Regions from separate parts of the Arthrobacter sp. 05L421 genome, predicted to be linked through region 1. Evidence: predicted binding sites of a transcription regulator. Region 1 holds the regulator's gene; the other holds the start of a gene.
What was found. The regulator HrcA, encoded in region 1, represses chaperone genes, less so after heat shock. The targets are predictions, from matches to a motif close to TTNGCACTCGNNNNNNNCGAGTGCNAA.
Positions count from the first base shown of each region.

Region 2: the regulator HrcA is predicted to act here: its motif matches at 7,819-7,845, upstream of groL (chaperonin GroEL).

Region 1 is NZ_JBFTOC010000002.1:61,590-72,020, forward strand. Features, by position in the region: gene lepA (translation elongation factor 4) at 1-1,050, shown strand, start outside; gene hemW (radical SAM family heme chaperone HemW) at 1,096-2,334, shown strand; gene AC1DKQ_RS03200 (DUF4870 domain-containing protein) at 2,461-2,880, opposite strand; gene AC1DKQ_RS03205 (DUF3097 domain-containing protein) at 3,024-3,875, opposite strand; gene hrcA (heat-inducible transcriptional repressor HrcA) at 4,205-5,218, shown strand; gene dnaJ (molecular chaperone DnaJ) at 5,282-6,412, shown strand; gene AC1DKQ_RS03220 (16S rRNA (uracil(1498)-N(3))-methyltransferase) at 6,415-7,188, shown strand; gene AC1DKQ_RS03225 (GerMN domain-containing protein) at 7,320-8,246, opposite strand; gene srmL (PheS-related mystery ligase SrmL) at 8,552-9,670, opposite strand; gene AC1DKQ_RS03235 (META domain-containing protein) at 9,866-10,111, opposite strand.
Region 2 is NZ_JBFTOC010000008.1:108,804-119,234, reverse strand. Features, by position in the region: gene AC1DKQ_RS11600 (TspO/MBR family protein) at 1-293, opposite strand, end outside; gene AC1DKQ_RS11595 (lipid II:glycine glycyltransferase FemX) at 408-1,481, shown strand; gene AC1DKQ_RS11590 (threonine/serine exporter family protein) at 1,531-3,027, shown strand; gene AC1DKQ_RS11585 (siderophore-interacting protein) at 3,137-3,976, opposite strand; gene AC1DKQ_RS11580 (uracil-DNA glycosylase) at 4,028-4,834, opposite strand; gene AC1DKQ_RS11575 (DUF3263 domain-containing protein) at 4,968-5,309, shown strand; gene AC1DKQ_RS11570 (LytR C-terminal domain-containing protein) at 5,403-6,029, shown strand; gene AC1DKQ_RS11565 (cold-shock protein) at 6,189-6,392, shown strand; gene AC1DKQ_RS11560 (ABC transporter substrate-binding protein) at 6,494-7,732, shown strand; gene groL (chaperonin GroEL) at 8,028-9,665, shown strand; gene AC1DKQ_RS11550 (RNase H family protein) at 9,809-10,431, shown strand, end outside.

The DNA of each region.
Region 1 (10,431 bases):
GTCGGCTACCTCATCACCGGAGTGAAGGACGTCCGCCTGTCCAAGGTGGGCGATACCGTCACCAACCTTGCCAAACCGGCCACCGAATCCCTGCCCGGCTATGCAGACGCCAAGCCGATGGTGTTCTCCGGCCTGTACCCGCTGGACGGCACCGACTATCCGGTGCTCCGCGATGCGCTCGAGAAGCTGATGCTCAACGATGCCGCGCTGGTGTATGAGCCTGAGACGTCCGCCGCACTGGGATTCGGCTTCCGGGTGGGCTTCTTGGGCCTGCTGCACCTGGAAATCACCCGGGAGCGGCTGGAGCGCGAGTACAACCTGGACCTGATTTCCACAGCCCCCAACGTGGAATACGAGGTGACGCTGGAGGACAAGAAAATTGTCCACGTCACGAACCCCAGCGAGTACCCCACCGGCAAAATCGCTGAAGTCCGCGAGCCGATGGTCTCCGCCACCATCCTTGCGCCGAACGAGTTTGTCGGCGCCATCATGGAGCTGTGCCAGAGCCGGCGCGGCGTCATGGGCGGCATGGATTACCTCTCCGAGGACCGGGTGGAAATCCGCTACCGCCTGCCGCTGGCCGAAATCGTCTTCGACTTCTTCGACATCCTCAAGTCCAAGACCCGAGGCTACGGCTCGCTGGACTGGAAGGCCGACGGCGAACAAGTGGCCGACCTCGTCAAGGTGGACATCATGCTCCAGGGCGAGCAGGTTGACGCCTTCTCCGCCATCACGCACCGCGATAAGGCCTACGCCTACGGCGTCATGATGACCGGCAAGCTGCGCGAACTCATTCCGCGCCAGCAGTTCGAGGTGCCCATCCAGGCCGCCATCGGCTCCAGGATCATTGCCCGCGAAAGCATCCGCGCCATCCGCAAAGACGTCCTTGCCAAGTGTTACGGCGGTGACATCACCCGAAAGCGCAAACTGCTCGAAAAGCAGAAGGAAGGCAAGAAGCGCATGAAGATGGTGGGCCGCGTCGAAGTGCCGCAGGAAGCTTTTATCGCCGCGCTCACGACGGACGAGTCCAAGGACAAGGCCAAGAAGTAGCGGTGCTGGTAATGACTGTTGCTGCAGTATCGGCAGGCCTGGCCCGTGCCTAGCGTTCTTCCTCTCGGTGACCCGGCGCCGCCGGACGGGCTCCTGCCCGCCCAGGCGCGCGAGGGCGCCGATCAGCGTGCCTTCGGGCTGTACGTGCACATCCCGTTTTGTGCGGTCCGGTGCGGGTACTGCGACTTCAACACCTACACCGCCACGGAGTTGGGCGGCGGGGCCTCCCAAGACGCCTACGCCGCCACAGCGATCGCGGAGGTGGATTTCGCCGCCGAGGCCCTGAAGCTCAGCGGCCTGCCCGCGCGCCCGCTCGGCACGGTCTTTTTTGGCGGCGGCACGCCCACGCTGCTGCCGGCCGAGGACCTGGCGCGCATCCTCACGGCCGCGATCGGCGCCTGGGGCCTGCAGCCCGGGGCCGAGGTGACCACCGAGGCAAACCCGGATTCCGTCACCCCCGAATCACTCCAGCTGCTCGCCGACGCCGGGTTCACCCGGGTGTCCTTCGGCATGCAGTCGGCCGTTCCGCATGTCCTGAAGGTCCTGGACCGCACCCACACGCCCAGCAGGGTGCCCGAAGTGGTGCAGTGGGCGCGGGACGCGGGGCTCGCGGTCAGCCTCGACCTTATTTACGGGACGCCGGGGGAGTCGCTGGGTGACTGGCGCTGCTCGCTCGAGACGGCACTGTCCTACGCGCCCGACCACATCAGCGCCTACGCCTTGATTGTTGAGGATGGCACCAAGCTCGCGGCGCAGATCCGCCGCGGCGAAGTGCCCGGAATCGACGACGACGACCACGCCGCCAAGTACGAACTCGCCGACGAGCTGATTTCCGCGGCCGGGCTCACCTGGTACGAGGTCAGCAACTGGTCCCGCACCCCCGAGCAGGCCTGCCGGCACAACCTCGCCTACTGGCGGGGGGACGACTGGTGGGGCATCGGACCAGGCGCGCACTCGCACGTGGGCGGCGTCCGGTGGTGGAACGTCAAGCACCCCACCGCCTACGCCAACCGCCTCGGCGCCGGGGTCTCACCCGCCGCCGGACGCGAAACGCTGGACACCGAAACCCGCAACGTGGAACGCGTCATGCTCGAGGCCCGGCTGAACTCCGGACTCGACATCCCGAGCCTGGGCGGCCTGGGGGACACCGGCCGGCACGCCGTCGCGGGCCTGATTGCCGACGGCCTAGTGGATCCCGCGGCCGCTTTCAAGGGCCGGCTCATCCTCACGCTCAAGGGCCGGTTGTTGGCCGACGCAGTGGTCCGCAGGCTCCTGCCGGACTGAGCGGGCCGACTAGGACCCTCCGGGGCCGCCGCACGCAGCACCCGCACATGAAACCCGCACACGAATAGAGCCGGCCGCTTGCCCTGACGGGCAGCGGCCGGCTCTCTTGCTTGCGTCCGGGCTGGGCTATTTGATCCAGCGCAGGTTGAATTCGTAGCGGTGCGGCTGGCCGCGGTTGACGTGGATGCCTGCCGCCACCGAGAAGCACGTCACGGCGATCCAGATCACTGTGGCGAGCACGGCGAAGAGATTGCCCACCACGGGAATGAAGACGAGCAGATTGGCGAGCACCGCGGCGAGGGTCGGCGGCAGCGTGAAATTGAGGGCTTCCTTGGATTCCTGCGCAGTGAACGGGCCGCGGTCCTTGAAAATCAGATAGATCAGCAGCGACGGCACGCAGCCCAGGATGCCGCCGAAGTGCGCCAGCGTGGCCCACTGCCGGTCCTCGCTGGCCGTCAGCGGAAGCGCATTTGCCGGAACGCCATGGTACGGGGGCTGACCATGGCCGGCCTGGTTGCCCGTCTGTTCGCGTGCGTTATCTGCCACGGTGAAGCCCTTCGGATTGCGGTGATGCGTTGCTGCCAGGTTGTGCCTGGAATAGCCGGAACCGTGCTGGGAGCGCGGTCACCGTTCCAAGAATACTTGCTTGGGCGCGGAAATGGAGATCAGGGAGCGTCCGCCGCGGCAAACTAGGGCACGGTGAGGAAGTCAATGACCTCTTCCACGCGGCCCAGCAGGGACGGCTCGAGGTCCGCGTAGCTGCGGACCGCCCCCAATAGTTTCTGCCAGCCGACGCCGACGTCCTCCTTCGTGGAGTGGGGCCACCCGAAAGCCATCAGGATGCCTGTCTTCCAGTCGACTCCGCGGGGGATCACGGGCCACTTCTCAATACCCAGGACCGCAGGCCGGATGGCTTGCCATACATCCACATAAGGGTGGCCCACAATCAGGACGTTGCCGGCGGCGCCCGGTGAGGCCATGACGGCGTCAGCGATCCGTGACTCCTTGGAGTTTGGCACCAGGTGGTCAACGAGAACGCCGAGGCGGCGGCCGGGGCCCGGACCGAACTCCGCCACGGCGCCCGCGAGGTCGTCAATGCCGTGCAGGGGTTCGACGACGATGCCCTCCACGCGGAGGTCATCGCCCCATACCTTTTCCACCAGCTCGGCGTCGTGCTTTCCTTCCACCCAGATGCGGCTGGCCTTGGCCACCTGTGCGCGGTGCCCCGCCACCCGGACCGAGCCCGACGCCGTGCGGCCGGCACCGGAGGCCGGGGCCGCCTTCTTCGGGGCCGGCGGCATCAGTTGGATCGGCTGGCCCTCCAGCAGGAAGCCAAAGCCGAGGCGGAAGGACCGGGACTTGCCCCGCCGGTCCTCGAGCGCCACCACATGCATGCCGCCGGACTTCTCCACGCGGGTCACGGCTCCCACCCAGCCGGACTGGACCTCCTCGAGGACCATCCCGCGTTCCACCGGGACTTCCGGCAACTGGGTCTTGGCGGGGGCGGACAGGTCCTGGGGTCCCCAGTTCTGGTACGACATCTCTACACGCTTACTTTGCACTCGGAATGTACGGCGGTTGGTGGAACTCTCCGGGTCCGGAACCGGACCGCGACGGCGCGGCAACGGCAGCGGCTGCCACGGTCCCGGCACCGGCGTGACGGGAATCGCAACCCCGCGGGCCACGCCTGGAGCGAATCCAATGCTAACAACGCGGCGACTCATATTAGACTGGTTAGCACTTAGGCATGTCGAGTGCTAACCCTTGTCCGGAGACGGCCGTCTCTGTATTACCTCTGGGTACTACTTCTGGACGCGAACCGGACAACGCGGGCGGCACCGGCTGCGGGACCGTCGATTGGAGGTGGAGCGTGAGCGAACCGCGCAAACTCGAAGTGCTGCGCGCCATCGTGGAGGACTACGTCCATTCGCGTGAGCCCGTTGGTTCCAAAGCGCTGGTTGAGCGGCATCATCTTGGTGTGTCCAGCGCCACGATCCGAAATGACATGGCGGCGCTGGAGGACGAGGGCCTGATCACGGCGCCGCACACCAGCGCCGGCCGGATCCCCACCGACAAGGGCTACCGGCTCTTCGTCGACCAGATCTCAGCGGTGAAGCAGTTGTCCCAGGCCGAGCGCCGGGCAATCCAGGCGTTGCTGGAAGGATCCGAGGACCTCGACGACATCCTCGACCGGACCGTGAGGCTCCTCTCCCACCTGACCAACCAGGTCGCCGTCGTGCAGTATCCGCTGCTCAGCCGGGCCCGGGTGCGGCACATCGAGTTTGTGCTGCTGGCTCCCCGGAAGGTGCTGATTGTCCTCATCGCGGACACCGGCAAAGTGGAGCAGCGCGTCATCGATGTCGGGCAGGACATTCCCGACGACGCCCTGGCGGAGCTGCGCACCCGCTTCCTGGCGAGCCTCTCCGGGACCCCGCTGAGCCTGCTGCCCCAGCTGCTGCCCGCCGTCGTCGCCAGTGGCCCGCCCGCGCGCCGTGGTCCGGCGCAGGCGCTGGCCCGCGGCCTGGAGGCCCTGGCCACCACCAGCCGCGAGGAGCGCATGGTCATGGCCGGCACGGCCAATCTGGCACGATCCAATGTGGACTTCCCGCTCAGCATCGGCCCCGTGCTGGAGGCGCTCGAGGAACAGGTGGTCATGCTCCGCCTGCTCAGCGAAATGGCCGAAGACCCGCGCGGTGTGACCGTCAGCATTGGCCGGGAAAACCCCTACGACGGTCTCGCCGAGGCCTCGGTGGTGGCCACCGCCTACGGGCCGGACGCCACGGCCAAGGTCGGCGTCCTCGGACCCACCCGGATGGACTATCCCACCACCATGGCCGCCGTCCGCGCGGTGGCCCGTTACCTTTCGAGGATCCTGGGGCCCTGACGGGCCCGGGACCAACGCGACTTCTTGCCCCACCGGCAGTACAAAAAGGAAGAGATACAAACTTTGACCAGCCACTATGACGTTCTTGGAGTCTCCCGCGACGCAACGGGGGAGGAGATCAAGAAGGCGTACCGGAAACTGGCCCGGACCCTGCACCCGGACGTGAACCCGGGAGAAGACGCCTCGGACCGGTTCAAGGCCGTCACCCACGCCTATGAAGTCCTCTCCGATCCGCAGAAGCGCCGGGTGTATGACACCACCGGCAACGAGAACGGCACCGACAACGGCTTCGGCGGCGGCAGCTACTCGGGCCAGGGCTTCGCCTTCCAAGACATCTTCGAGACCTTCTTCGGGGCGGGCGGTGGCCAGGGCGGCCCGGCCTCCCGGGTCCGCCGCGGCCAGGACGCGCTGATCAGCGTGCGTATCGACCTCCGCGAGGCGGTTTTCGGCGTCAACAAGAAACTCGAGGTCGACACGGCTGTCGTCTGCCCGACGTGCGATGGCTCCTGCTGCCGCGAGGGCACCCACCCGGTGCGCTGCGACATCTGTGGCGGCAGCGGCCAGGTCCAGCGCGCTGTGCGCTCCATCCTGGGCCAGGTCATGACCTCGGCCCCCTGTGGATCCTGTGAGGGCTTCGGTACCGTCATCAAGGACCCCTGCAACGAATGCAACGGCCAGGGCCGGATCCGCAGCCGCCGCTCGCTGACCGTCAAGGTACCGGCGGGCGTTGGTACGGGCACCCGCATCCAGTTGTCCGGCCAGGGCGAGGCGGGCCCCGCCGGCGGTCCGGCCGGGGACCTGTATGTGGAGATCCGGGTCAACAATGACGCCACGTACGTCCGCGACGGCGACGACCTGCACGCGAGCCTCAACATCCCCATGACGGCCGCCGCACTCGGCACCGAAATTAGCCTCGATACCTTCGACGGGCAGCAGGAGATTGACGTCCGGGCCGGCACCCAGTCGGGCGAGATCATCACCCTGCGCGGCCTTGGTGTCACCCACCTCCGCGGCCACGGGCGCGGTGACCTGAAAGTGCACCTTCAGGTCGAAACGCCCGGCAAGCTCGACGCCGCCCAGGAAGACTTGCTCCGCCAGCTTGCCAAGCTGCGCGGCGAACACTTCACGGCCGGAAAGCTCGCGGCCAGCGGCGGCGTCTTCGCCAAACTCCGGGACCGGCTCGGTAACCTGTAGCGGTGAGTAACCCGGTCTTCTTCACCGCCCCCGGCACGCTGGATCAGCAGGTCCCCGGCTCCGCCTTCGTCCTGGAGGGCCCCGAGGCCCGCCACGCCGTCACCGTCAAGCGGATCGCCGTCGGCGAGGCCGTGGACATCGCCGACGGCGCGGGCAAACGGCTGACCGGCAAGGTGATGGCCGCGCTGCCCGGTGAGCTGACCGTCGAGTGCCTCGGCCTTGCCGATGAGCCGCGGCCCGGGACCAGACTGGTCCTGGTCCAAGCCCTCGCCAAGGGCGACCGCGACGAACTCGCGGCCGAAACGGCCACCGAACTGGGCATCGACGCCGTCATTCCCTGGCAGGCGGAGCGGTCTATTGTGCGGTGGAAGGCTGAACGGGCCGCGAAGGCGCACGCCAAATGGCAGTCAGTGGTGACGGCAGCTGCCAAGCAGGCGCGCCGCGCCTGGATCCCGGAGGTCCGGGCGGCAGTCGACGGCGCCGGGCTGCAGGCGGCTGTGGCGGCCGCGGACCTCGCGGTCATCCTGCACGAAGATGCCGTCCGCCCGCTGCGGCACGTCCTGGAATCATGGCTGGAAACCGCACCGCCCGGCGACGCCGGGTCCCGTGAAGTCCTGCTGATCGTGGGCCCTGAAGGCGGCATCAGCCCGCGGGAGGTGACCAGGTTGTGCGACGCAGGGGCGGTCACGGCATTGTTGGGTCACCATGTGCTGCGCTCGTCCACCGCCGGGCCGGCCGCCACCGTGCTGGCCAGCGACGTCCTCGGCCGGTGGTGACCGGCCGCCGGCGTGGCGGCTTCCTGACGTGAAGGCTATGTGAAGCCTCAGACCATTCGATGCGCCAAATTATTGGCCTCGCAGGACGATGCGTCAGTCTATTTAGACGATGCGTCAGACTACTTACCGGACTATTTAACCGTGAAGCCGCGGGTGTCTTGGAACACTTCCTTGGCGCTGTCGGACGCGTCCACCTGGGACACACGGACTTCGTAGTTGCCCGGGGCAAGGTTCACGGACAAGGTGAACAACCCGGACTGGGTGGAGTCGGCCGAGGCCGTGGCGTTGCCGTTGAGGTAGGCCGTCTTGGCGTTGTCGCCGTCGCCGTCTACCTTGAGGATCGCCCAGCGGAGCTTCCCGCCCTGGACGGTGCTCCGGCCGCTGATCTTGACCGAACCGTCGGCCACTGACGTGCCTTCCTGCGGATCGATGATCCACACAGGTGCCACCATCCCGGCGCTGCGGGAGGTCGGCTCGCCCAGCCGGACGTGATTGAAGGCCACGTAGTCGGTGTGACCGTCAACCAGCACAACCACCTGGGCCTGCTGTCCGGCATCGATGAGGCCTGCGCTGGCCGCGGCAGCCGTCGCCGTGTACACGAGCTGCTGGATGGCCCGCTCGGCCATGGCGGCATCCACGTTGCTGTTGAAGGCATCCGCGGAGACATCCACCGTGATGACATTCTTGCCGGAAATCGACGTCGCCAGCTTCTTCGGGTTCTGCCAAGGCGTGAAGAAATCCGGGTCCAGCGGCGTCTGGGACATCATCACTCGAAGGGCGCGGGTGACGGGGTTGTCCTGATCCGGGACGTCACGGAACTCGCGGTAGAGAAACGCGTTGTCATTGCTCCGGCCGATCCAATACACCGGAGCCTTGTTCGACGTCTGGGCAGTTTCGAGCGGAGCGCTGGTGGTGGGGACGCCCGACGCCGGGACGGGTATGAGCTCCGACGGGCTGCTGGAGTTCGTGATGCCGCTTTGCGGTGTTGCCACGCAGCCGGACAGGAGGAGGACGGCGGGCAGCGCCAGCGCCAGCGCGGCGCGGCGGACGCGCCCCACCGTTGACTGCTGAACTTCACGCTTCCTGATGCCGCTGTCCCTTCTTGTGCCCCGCGCTCCGCGGCGATGATCTGTTTATAGCCGTCCTGGACCGCCGGTGGCCGAGCATCCTCCACCTGCCGGAGAGCGGCCCGGCGATCCTGGGACAGCGGGATTCCAGCATGGCACACGGGCGCGGCGCGACAGCCGGGTTTCGGCCCCGGCGCGGGAACTGCAACGGGAACGATATGAGGCCGATACAAAGTTGATACCTAATTCCCGCGAGTCATAGGTTCCTAACGCCAGGGCGGAAGGCCGGCACAGCTCTATCCTGCGATGAGCTCCCGGACTGGCCCCTCATGCAGGGCCAAGTAGACGTCGTCTCGGATTTTATTCGCCTCCTGATCTGTCATGGTCCGGGTCAGGGGACGCAGCGCCAGACGTATCAGTGCATTGGCCTGACCATCGCAGATGCGAAGTCGTTCCTGCACTGTTGCGGGGAGGTCTCCATGCGGGGTTAGGGCCAGGAGTTCGACGCTTTCCAGGTCCGCCGCCTTTTCGCCCAATGCTGTTCGCACCCGGTCGCCGAGCACTTCAGTGTCCATGTCCGCGGGCACCACAATGGAGATGTCCCTGCGGATGGAGGGCATTTGAGAGACCGGTTTCCAGCGGGACAGGTCCAACATCTGCTTCTCGATTCGCTCGTCTGTGGACCTCAGCAGCCGGATGTCGGGGATGCCCTTGCGGAGCATCAGGGCCCGGTCCAAGCCCATCCCAAGAGCAAGCCCGGACCACCTCGTGGGATCCAGGCCAGCGTCGGAGAAGAGATGAGGCGCCATGAGACCGCATTCTGCTAGTTCGAGCCACTCTCCGTCCATGAGGACATCGACCTGCAGGCCTTCTCTGGTGTAGGGATGCACGGCTGGAACTGCTCGCCATCGTGCCTCCGGAAGCACCGCCTGCACCAGGGATCCGATCATCTCCTGCAGGTTGTCGGCATCGAGTTGTCCGCGCGAGCTGACGCGCCACAGGTCGACCTGGTGGGGAGTTCCCACGTGGGTGCGGTCGATGCTGTCGCGTCGATAGACCAGACCGGGGACGGCCCAAAGCTCGTCCACCGAGGCGTTGTCGTCCAGTGCCCGCAGCTGCGAGGGGATGGAAGCCGACGTGTGGCTGCGGAGCATGACCGTGGGGCTGAGGTAGCGGGAGTATTTTTGATCCCGCGTCACGTCTGACGCGCTGAACCCCAGGCGATCGTAGTTGTCGGCCACACTCACCAGGGGGCTGTGGCGGACGATTCGTTGTGGCACTCCCCATTCACGGCAGAGAGCGTCGATGATGCCCTGCAGCAGCGTCTGCATGGCATGGGGCCGGCCGTCCGGATCTGAAAGATCACGGATGGTCAAAGCGTCGAGGAGTTCGGTCGGGCGGAGATAAGTGAGCATGGCAGGTCCTTGTGTTCGGATTCGAGTGGTGGGGTTCCCCCCGACTCAATCCGGCGCCAGGACCTAGGCGCGCGCCACAGAGCCCTCGCGACCGGAGACCGGTCGGGGGCAGATAAATCGACGCGTGGACAGCATGGGACGACTATACCTCCAGCGCGCACCCAGGGCGCGGTGCCTGGGTTCTGGCGGTCTGGCCTAGTTGGCTCGGAGCGTCAGTGTGTCTGGTCCGCTCGTCCAGTGGAGCACTCCGTCGGCAGATGTCATCTCGATAGGGCGCTGCAGGAACCCCACGACCCACTGCTCCTGGGCTCCGACGTCGCCGGCACATCCCATGGCGCCGACGGCAATATCCCCGACGTCGAGCGTATTTCCACTGATCGTCGCGGGACCGCCCACCGGGTTGCAGGGAGTCTTGACCGCCAGTTGGAGCGACCCAGTCACAGTGGTTAGCTGCACGGTCACTGCGCCGGAGGCCAGCCATGGAAGATTTTTGCCATTGGCCGTGCCGGAGATGCTGGCGTATGGGGAACAGGAGGCTGACGGCAGGAACGGCGCGCACGCTTCTACGGGGGTCCGGGACACTGTCTGTGAATTTGGGGGAGCGGCGGGCGGAGTGGAGCCGGCCGTTCCGGGACCGCCAGTGGTCCCGGCTGCGCAGGACGTCATGAGAATTCCGCAAAGCACGACGGAAGACAGGCATTGCCAGAACTGACTGCGCTTCATCGTGCTCCCCCCGACAGCCGACATTTGTCGGAGCCTAT
Region 2 (10,431 bases), on a different contig from region 1:
CGGCTGCGCCAGACCAGCCACGCCGCGACTGCCATGGCGACGTACAGGACCGTCCAGACCGCCCCGAAGACCCAGTTTGGTGGCGACCAGGGTGCTGTGTCGGCCGTGGCGTACCAGCCGTTGACGTGGTTGGCGGTGGCGAGGCCGCCTAGGGCCGCAACCAGCGCCGACGCGCCGAGGAACAGGAGCAGTGCGACGACTTGGGAGCCGGCGCCGAAGCCGCTGCCGGCGCCCCGCGAGCGGCCGCCGGGTGCCCCGGGCCGGCCTTCCAGCGGGTGTTGCTGAGCCTGCATGAGACCAGCGTAACCGCCTTGCCGGGACCGGCGGCAGGGTGCGGACCGATAGACTTGGGGCTGCATGTCCGCATGCCGCCGAAGCTCGTACCGCAATGATTGGATACCGCACCCTTGCGTGAATTCACTGCCCGCTTTGCCTCTGCCGAGGAGATTGCCAGCTGGGATGCCCTCGTCACCGCGAACCCCAACGGCGGCAATCTCCTGCAATCTGAAGCGTTCGCCGAGGTCAAGCAGCACTTTGGCTGGAAGCCCCTGCACCTGGTCTATGAGTCGGCCGATTACACGAGCTACAACCTGGTCCTCGAGAAGTCGTTTCCGCTTCTCGGCAAGCTCTGGTACCTGATCAAGGGACCCGACGTGGCGTCCGTCGAGGACATCCCCGGGATCGCCGCGGCGAACGCGGACTTCGTAAAAAAGGCCAAGCTGGGCGTCTTTGCGATCAAGATCGAGCCGGACATCATTCTCTCGGACGAGGCCGTGCGGATCCTCGAAGGGGCGGGTTTGGTCAAGACCCACAACCTGCAGCCCAACGACTCCACGGCGCTGCTCGATATTGCGCCCGAGGAAAACCAGTTGCTGCGCAATCTCCACTCCCGGGGCCGAAACGCCGTGCGCCGCGCCATCCGCGAGGGCGTGGAGGTCCACAACGCGGAGCCCACGGAAGAGAACTTCCGGGCCATGTATGCCCTGATGACCACCACGGTGGAAGCCAAATCCCAGGTCCGGGTGCGCGAGTACGAGTACTACCGCCGGTTCTGGACCAACTTCCTGGCCCGTGACCAAGGCAGGCTGATGTTCGTGTACGAAAACGGTGTGCCCTCAGTTGGCGCGTTCGTGATCAACTACGGCCGCAAGGGAACGTACAAGGACGGCGGCTCCCTGCAGAAGCGCGGCCAGTACGGCGACTCGCACCTCGTGCAGTGGACTGCGATCAACCAGGTCAAGGAACTCGGCTGCACCGAATACGACTTCTGCGGCACCCCGCCAAGCGACAAGCTCAAGGACACGTCCAACCCGTTCCATGGGCTGGGCCTGTTCAAAACCAGCTTCAGCAAGACCGTGACCGACTTCGTCGGCTGTTACGACCAGGTCCTGAGCCCGCTGAAATACAAAGCCTGGATGACGGCGGGGGAGCGCGTGGCACGCCAGCTCTACACCCGGCGCACGGGCCAACAGTTCTACTAACCCGAGACAAAGACAATCGAGGACAGCCTTGGACAGTGAGGAGGCCGGAATGAACAACGGAATCGACGGCCACCGCAGGCCACCCACGGACGGCCTGCCCCGGACGCAGCCGATGTCGCCCGTGGAGGTGCGCCAGAACGCGGCCGCGAAGCGCATGTTGCGCAGGCTGGTCCAGGGCGAGAACCCGCCCACGGCGCCCATGAGCATCGTGGACCGGCTCGCCGGCAGCCCCTATGCGAACCCGATGATCCAGGTGGGCGGCGTCGACGCCTCGGCCCGCAAGACGATCGACTTCGCGCTGCATTTGGCGGAATCGATGTTCCGGTACGGCGCCGGAGCCCTGGAAGTCGAGACCAGCATCATCGCCATCACGGCCGCCCTGGGACTCAAGAACATCGAAGTGGACATCACCAACCAGTCGGTGGCCATCAACTATGCCCCGAAGGACCAGACGCCCATAACCTTGCTTCGTGTCGTGCGGTCCTGGACCAACAACTACGCGGGCTTGGCCAAGGTGCACCAGCTCGTCACGGACATCGTCTCCGGCGGCGTGGGACGCGAGGAGGCTGTGCGCCGGCTCGACGAAATCACCCACAGTTCCAAGCCTTTCCCGCGCTGGATGGTCACTGTGGCATTCGGCGTGTTCTCGGCCGTCTTCGTCGGTGTTCTCGGCGGCGACCTCGGAGCCTCTGCCGTCGCCTTTGTCTCCAACCTCATGGTCAGCCTGCTGGCCAGGCAACTGGGGCGGTGGCGCACACCTGACTTCTTCGTCACAGCCTCGTGTTCCTTCCTGGTCACTTTCATCGCCCTGCTGTTATGGCGTTTCGGCGGCATGGTAGGAATCCAGATTCCGCCAGCCATCGTGGTGGTCGGCGGAATCCTGCTGCTACTGCCGACCGGCCGGCTCGTCTCCTCGGTGCAGGACGCGATCAACGGCTTCCCGGTCACGGCGGCCGGCCGTTTCGTCTCCACCATGCTGACCTTCGGTGCGCTCGTCGCCGGCATTGCCGTCGGCTTCGTTGTCGGAGACATGACCGGCATGAAGGCGATCAATGTCACCGAAACATTCCCCCCGGCATATCCGTGGTGGGCCGTGGTCATCATGATCGCCATCGCTGTGCTGATGATCGGCATAACGGAACAGACCAGCTGGACGCTGCTGCTGCCGACGGCGGCCGTGGGGGTGGTGGGCTATCTGGTCCTGATCGGCGGTGATGCTCTGGGCATCGGCTCCCGCTTCGCACCGGCCGTCGCGGCTGTGGTGATTGGCCTGCTGGCCCGCGTGGTGGCCCTCCGGATGGGCGCTCCCCAGCTGGTCGTGGCCGTCCCCGCAGCCCTGATCCTGCTCCCCGGGCTCACTATATTCCGGTCCATGTATGTATTGACCATCGAGGAATCGGAGATTCTCATGGGCGCCGGCGGGATGCTCAACGCCGGGGCGATCGTGCTCGGTGTCGCCGCCGGCATCGTGCTCGGTGACACCTTGGCGCGGCCGCTGACGCGGAGCCTGGCGAGCAACGAGCGGCGCAGGGCCCGTCGCCGCTAGGTAGTCCGGAGGGATCTAGCCGCTGGGCCTGGTAACGCCAGATCTTGTGGCTGGATCTGGCGCTCTTAGATCTTGCGCCGTTAGATCTAACGTTTTAGATCTTGCGCCGTTAGATCTTGCCGATGGGGAGCTTCTTCTCCGCCTGGAAATCGTCCTCCATGCGGCCCCTGGCCCAGTAGCCCGACAGGGAAACCTGCGCCCGCTCCAGCCCGCGCTGCACGTAAAAAACCTCCCGCAGGCCTTTCATGTAGCCCCGCTCGCCGTGGGCAAAGACCTGCACCCGCCCCTCAGGCCACTCGGCTTCGCGCACGGCCGTGACCAGCAGGTCGCTCTCTCCGGCGGGGACGCCGCCGCGCAGGAGCCAGCGCAGTTCGACGCCGGCCGGTCCGGCGATGGGCTGGATGTCGGCGTCGCTGTCCACCTCGAGCAGGGCCAGGCCGCGGGCATCCTCCGGCAGGGATTCGATCGCGGCGCCGATGGCCGGCAGGGCGGACTCATCGCCGGCAAACAGGTACCAGTCCGCCGCCGGATCCGGGTTGTATCCGCCGCCCGGGCCAGTGAAGGTCAGGCGATCGCCGGGCTGGGCGGCGGCCGCCCAGGGGCCAGCGAGGCCCTCGTCGCCGTGGATCACGAAATCGATGGCCAGTTCCTGCGCCGCCGCGTCCACCCAGCGGACCGTGTAGGTCCGGGTGTGCGGCCATTGATCGCGCGGCATCGCTTCCCGGACGGCCCACAGGTCCAGCGGTTGCGGGTATTCGATACCGGGTTGCGGAAAGACGATCTTGACGTACCGGTCCACATAGTCATTGTTGACGTACCCGGCGAACCCTGGTCCGCCTGCGATGATCCGGACCATGTGCGGGGAAAGTTGTTCTCTGCGCAGGACCGTCAGGTCGGTCTGGGGACGCGAGTTCCGGGTGGCGGTGGTGGCGGCGGGGACGGAAGTCATGCAGCTAAGCCTAACCAAGAACCCTGGCCGGGAGCTCCGGATGGAAGCCTGTTACGGCAGCGGCGGCAGTTCCCAGTCGACCGTCCCGTTGCCCTGCTCCTGCAGCAGGGCGTTGGCTCGGCTAAAGGGCCGCGATCCGAAGAACCCGCGCGAGGCCGAGAGCGGGCTGGGGTGGGCGCTGGCGATCACGGCAGCGGAGCCCAGCAGCGGCCGCACGGATTCGGCATCCTTCCCCCACAGGATCACCACAAGGGGAGCGCGGCCAGCGCCGGAGGCGGACGGGCGGTCCGCGACTGCCCGGATGGCCGCCGCTGTGACAGCCTCCCAGCCCTTGTTCCGGTGCGAGCCAGCCGCGCCTGCCCGGACACTGAGCACCCTGTTCAGCAGCAGTACGCCCTGCTCCGACCAGCGGCTAAGGTCCCCGTGGACGCGCGGCGGGACGCCGAGATCGGCCTGAAGTTCCTTGTAGATGTTTGCCAGGCTGCGGGGGATCGGCCGGGTGGCGCCGTCCACGGCGAAGGACAGCCCTACGGCGTGCCCCGGCGTCGGATAGGGATCCTGCCCTACTACCAGCACCCGGACACCGGCGAGCGGCTGGCGGAAGGCCCGCAGCAGGTCTGGCGGCGACGGCAGCACACCATGCCCGGCGGCCATTTCGCCGGCGAGGAAGGTGAGCGCCTCCCGCAACTGTGCCTCGACCGGTGCCAGCGCTTCCGCCCAGTCCGGAGCGACCAGCTCGGTCAGCGGCCGGTGCGCCAGGTCCGCGAACCGGATGCCGTCTGCGGCTTCGGGTTCCAGCTCGAACAGCGCGTCGGAATTAGATTCGGAGGGAAGTTCGGAATTGGACACAGCCCCCATTCTTCCGCAACTGCCGTCCGCTCCGGCACCCCGCCAAATGACAACCCTGTTATTCGGCCGTAGCATGGGATTGACTTTTACCGGACTCTTACCGGAACCAGCAAGTTTTTTCGGAATCAACCAGGAGTGTGCCGTGGCCGAAACAGCGCAAGAGCACGTGCCCGCGGAGGATTCCGCCGGATTCCCCGCTGCCGGCGGGGACCTGGGTGGGGTGTCTGCGGAGTCTCCGCTCAGCGTCCGCGACCAGCAGATGCTGGCCCTGGAGCGGCAGTGGTGGAAGTACGCGGGGGCCAAGGAACAGGCCATCCGCGAGCTGTTCGATCTGTCCGCCACGCACTACTACCAGATCCTCAATGCCCTCATCGACACCGAGGACGCTCTGGCCCACGATCCCATGCTGGTCAAGAGATTGCGTAGACTACGTACATCACGCCAACGTGCCCGCACTGCCCGCCGTCTGGGAACAGATTCGTAAAGTAGCGTCACGAGCAGCCGGATACGCACGTCCTGTTGCGTCCGTTCCGGCCTCGGGCACCCCGTATGAAATCAGCAAGGACGTCGTTTCACCATGACCAAATACGCTCGGGATGAATTTGATCGGGTCCCGGAGACCTCTACCCGGCAGGGTGTCCACCGGGCCGTCGCCGGATCACGCCGGCGGAGCCTGGCGCCCATCTTGGCGGCCGGCTTTGTGGCCCTGGCCATTGGCCTGGTTGCCTTTCTGATCCTGCCGAAGCTTGGTTTCTCCGGAGGCCAGGCCGCGGCCGTGACAGCCGGTGACAGCGCGTCAGCATTTGCCAGCAGCAGCGCGTCCGCATCGAGCCCTGCTAGCCCCAGCCCCGCGCAGACGAGCCCGGAACCCGCCGGCGCAACGCCGTCGGCAACGCCTTCAGCGACGCCCAGCGCCACAGCCGCCGGTGTGGACAAGGCGCAGCCGGTGACGATCTACAACGGGACCACCACCGCTGGCCTCGCCACCCGCGTCGGCGGCACCGTCAGCTCTGCCGGCTGGACCGTCGGCCAGACAGGGAACTGGGGCGGTGTCCCGCAGCAGACGTCGGTGATTTTCTACAACGGCGTGGAGCAAAAGGGCAATGCCGAGGCGCTCGGAACGCTCCTGGGCATCGACACGCTCGTGGACTCCGCCGAGTTCAACTTGCCCCTCGTCGTTGTGCTGGGACCCGGCTTCCAGTAGTCATTTCCGGTTACGCCTCAATAACTATTCGACGGCGGACCTGCCCGCCGTCGGCGTTCCTGAGGGACGCTGTGGGTACAGTATCTGCGGATTTCTCTTCGCAGTCCGCGGCGCACATCGAGGTGGGCCGCACGCAAGCTAGCTGAAAGTGTGGACACCATGGCACTGGGAACCGTCAAATGGTTCAACGCCGAGAAGGGCTACGGCTTCATCACCGTGGACGGTTCCGAGAACGACGTCTTCGTGCACTGGTCCGCGATCGTCGGGGAAGGCTACCGCGCCCTGGACGAGGGCCAGCGGGTGGAGCTGGAAGTCGGCGAGGGCGAAAAGGGCCCGCAGGCTGAAAGTGTCCGGCCCGCCTAGTGGCACTTGCTTTCGTTAAGAACGCCCCGCGGGACGCGGCAGGTCGCCCAGGAAGAACTTTGCCGCTGCGCCGCGCCCTAGTGGCTGGCACACTCGCGGCCGTGTCCCTGACGGGCTGCCTGGGACCTGCAGGCAGCGCCCGCGTGGCCAGCGCCGACGCCAGCGGCGACGGCACCCTGCGCATAGGGCTGATCCTGGACAACACGGGGCGGCAGGCCTTCCTCAACGCCCCACAGTTGGCGGCCGCCAAACTCGCCGTCAAGGAGATCAACGCGGCCGGTGGCCACAAGGGCAAGCTTGTGGAGCTGCTACCGGAAACCATCAGCACGGACACGGCTGCCCAGGCGAAAGCGCTGGTCGCCAGCAAAGCCGACGTCGTCATCGGTCCGACCGATTCCAGCCGCGCCCCTGCCGCGATCGACGTGCTGGCCAACGCCAAGGTAGCCGTCATCTCGCCGGCCAACTCTGCCAGCGGGCTCAGCAACTACAAGAGCGGCGGCTACTATTTCCGCACCTCGGCGGCCGACATCGCACAGGCCTCCGTCCTCGCCAAGCTGGCCCAAGACGGCGGCGCCAAGACCCTGGCCGTGCTACACGAGGAAGGCGACTACGGCAAGGTCGTCGCCTCCGCCGTCGCCGGTGCGGCGAAACAGTCCGGGCTCGACGTCGTGGCGGACGCGGAGTTCACTCCCGGCCAGGCACAGCAGGCTGCCGCCACCGCCAAGGCCGCAAATCCCGACGCCGTCGTCCTGGTCTCACGCGACGGCGCGCAGGGTGCCATCGCCGAACTGAACAACGCCGGTCTGGCCGGGAAAAAACTTGTCCTCAGCGACGCGGCCGTCAGCCGGTACGGCTCCGGAGTGGGCACGCGGGCGCTGGAGGGCGCACGCGGGGTCCTGCCCGGCGTGTTCCCCTCCGCCAGCTTCCAGAAGGACCTTGTTGCCGTTGACCCCGGGCTGAAGGACATGGTGTTTGCCGCCGAGACGTACGACGCCGTCATCCTCGCCGCCGTCGCTGCCGCCGCGGCCGAAGACGACGCCGGAACCTCCATTGCGGCATCCCTCGTCGGGGTCTCCGGCGGAACGGCGGCAGCTGGCGGAAATGCCGCGGGCGCCGGTCAGCCCGCCGGCCAGCCGCCGAGTGAGTCGTGCACGAGCTACCAGGCCTGCGTGGACGTCCTCCATGCGGGCAAGCGCCCGGACTATGACGGCCAGTCCGGACGGATCAAGTTTGATTCCCACGGGGACATCACCGAAGCGAACTACATGGTCTACACCTACGGCGAGGACAACCTGCCCACAATGACCGGCACGGAGAGCGCCAGCAGCAGTGGCGGCTGATCGCTCCTAGCGTATTGTGCCCGCGTGGCGGGCGGTTTGGGCCGGGCACTGCTTGCACTCTCCCCGGGGGAGTGCTAATTATTGATTTAGCACTCCAGCGCACTGACTGCTAACACGACGCCCGGTTCGCCCGGCCGTGAAGTGGGGCAGCCGGTCCAGGAGCTAAAGGAACACCTTGCTGGGGTGAGATCCCGGACCCAGCGGCATACAGAGGCCGCGGGGTAGGGATCGTCCGTCGCGGGCACCACAGCGAAGGTTCATTCTTAACGACTGTCCCGAAAGGACTACTGCCGTTATGGCCAAGATCATTGCATTTGATGAAGAGGCACGCCGCGGTCTTGAGCGGGGCCTGAACATCCTCGCCGACGCCGTCAAGGTCACCCTCGGCCCGCGGGGACGCAACGTCGTCCTCGAAAAGAAGTGGGGCGCCCCCACGATCACCAACGATGGTGTTTCCATCGCCAAGGAGATCGAGCTGGACGACCCTTACGAGAAGATCGGCGCCGAGCTGGTCAAGGAAGTTGCCAAGAAGACGGATGACGTCGCAGGCGACGGCACCACCACGGCAACTGTGCTCGCACAGGCCCTGGTCAAGGAAGGCCTGCGCAACGTCGCGGCCGGCGCTGACCCGCTGTCCCTCAAGCGCGGCATCGAGAAGGCTGTTGACGCCGTGACTGTCGAGCTCCTGGCGTCCGCCAAGGAAATCGAGACCAAGGAAGAGATCGCCGCCACCGCGTCCATCTCCGCTGGCGACAACGAGATCGGCGCCCTGATCGCCGAAGCCCTCGACAAGGTCGGCAAGGAAGGCGTCATCACGGTCGAGGAGTCGAACACGTTCGGCCTGGAGCTGGAGCTGACCGAAGGCATGCGCTTCGACAAGGGCTACATCTCCGCCTACTTCGTCACCGACGCCGAGCGCCAGGAAACGGTCCTTGAGGATCCGTACATCCTGATCGTCAACTCCAAGATCTCCAACGTCAAGGAACTGGTTGCTGTCCTGGAAAAGGTCATGCAGTCTTCCAAGCCGCTGCTGATCATTGCCGAAGACATCGAGGGCGAGGCCCTGGCCACCCTGATCGTCAACAAGATCCGCGGCACCTTCAAGTCCGTCGCCGTCAAGGCCCCGGGCTTCGGCGACCGTCGCAAGGCGCAGCTGGCCGACATCGCCATCCTCACCGGTGGCCAGGTCATCTCCGAGGAAGTCGGCCTCAAGCTTGAGACCGCCGGACTCGAACTCCTTGGCAAGGCCCGCAAGGTTGTTGTCACCAAGGACGAGACCACGATCGTCGAAGGTGCCGGCGACGCCGACCAGATCGCCGGCCGCGTGTCCCAGATCCGCGCCGAGATCGAGAACTCGGATTCCGACTACGACCGCGAGAAGCTGCAGGAGCGCCTGGCCAAGCTGGCCGGCGGCGTTGCAGTCATCAAGGCCGGGGCCGCAACCGAGGTCGAGCTCAAGGAACGCAAGCACCGCATTGAGGACGCTGTCCGCAATGCCAAGGCTGCTGTCGAAGAGGGCATCGTCGCCGGCGGTGGCGTTGCCCTGATCCAGGCCGGCGCCAAGGCGTTCGCGAACCTGCAGCTCTCCGGTGACGAGGCAACGGGCGCGAACATCGTCCGCGTTGCCATCGACGCGCCGCTGAAGCAGATCGCCTTCAACGCCGGCCTCGAGCCCGGCGTCGTGGTGGACAAGGTCCGCGGCCTGCCCGCAGGCCACGGCCTCAACGCAGCCACCGGCGAGTACGTCGACCTGCTGGCCGCTGGCATCAACGACCCGGTCAAGGTAACCCGCTCTGCCCTGCAGAACGCGGCTTCCATCGCCGGCCTGTTCCTCACCACCGAGGCCGTTGTAGCCGACAAGCCCGAGAAGGCTGGCGCCCAGATGGGCGGCGGCGACGACATGGGCGGCATGGGCGGCATGGGCGGTTTCTAACCACCCGCGCTAGCCTCCACCGGCTGTTCGACGACGGCGGTCCCACCTTCGGGTGGGGCCGCTGTTGGCTTTAACGCAGCTCCGGCCAGCACCCTCCCGCCGCTGTTGCGGTGGGTGTCGGCAGGGTCTGGCAGGATAGGTCAGTGACGATTACAGCAGCGGCCGACGGTTCGGCCTTAGGAAATCCCGGCCCGGCCGGCTGGGCCTGGTACGTGAACGATGACTGCTGGCGGGCCGGCGGGTGGCCCCACGGCACGAACAACCAGGGCGAACTGATGGCGGTGCTTGACCTGTTCCGGGCCACGGCACACATGCCCGGGGAAGACCTGCTGATTCTCTGTGACAGCCAGTACGTCATCAATGCGGTGACCAAGTGGATGCCGGGCTGGAAGCGGAAGGGCTGGCGCAAGGCCGACGGCAAGCCGGTTCTGAACGTGGACCTCCTCAAGGACATCGACCAGGCGCTCGTGGGCCGCAAGTACACCTTCGAGTGGGTGCGGGGCCATGCCGGGCACGAGCTCAACGAAGCGGCCGACGTCCGTGCCCGGGCAGCGGCCACGGCGTACCAGCAGGGCGTGGCGGTCCGGCAGGGTCCCGGGTTCGGGACGCCCGAGGGCCAGCCGCCGGAGGGCAAGGCACAGCAGGACCAGACCCGGCAGGGCGAGACGACGCCGGCCGGCCAGGCTGGTTCCGCGATGCCGCAGGCCACCCAGCAGACGGCCCCAGCGCAGGCCGCAACCCGCGCGCAGTCGGCCCCGGCGCCTTC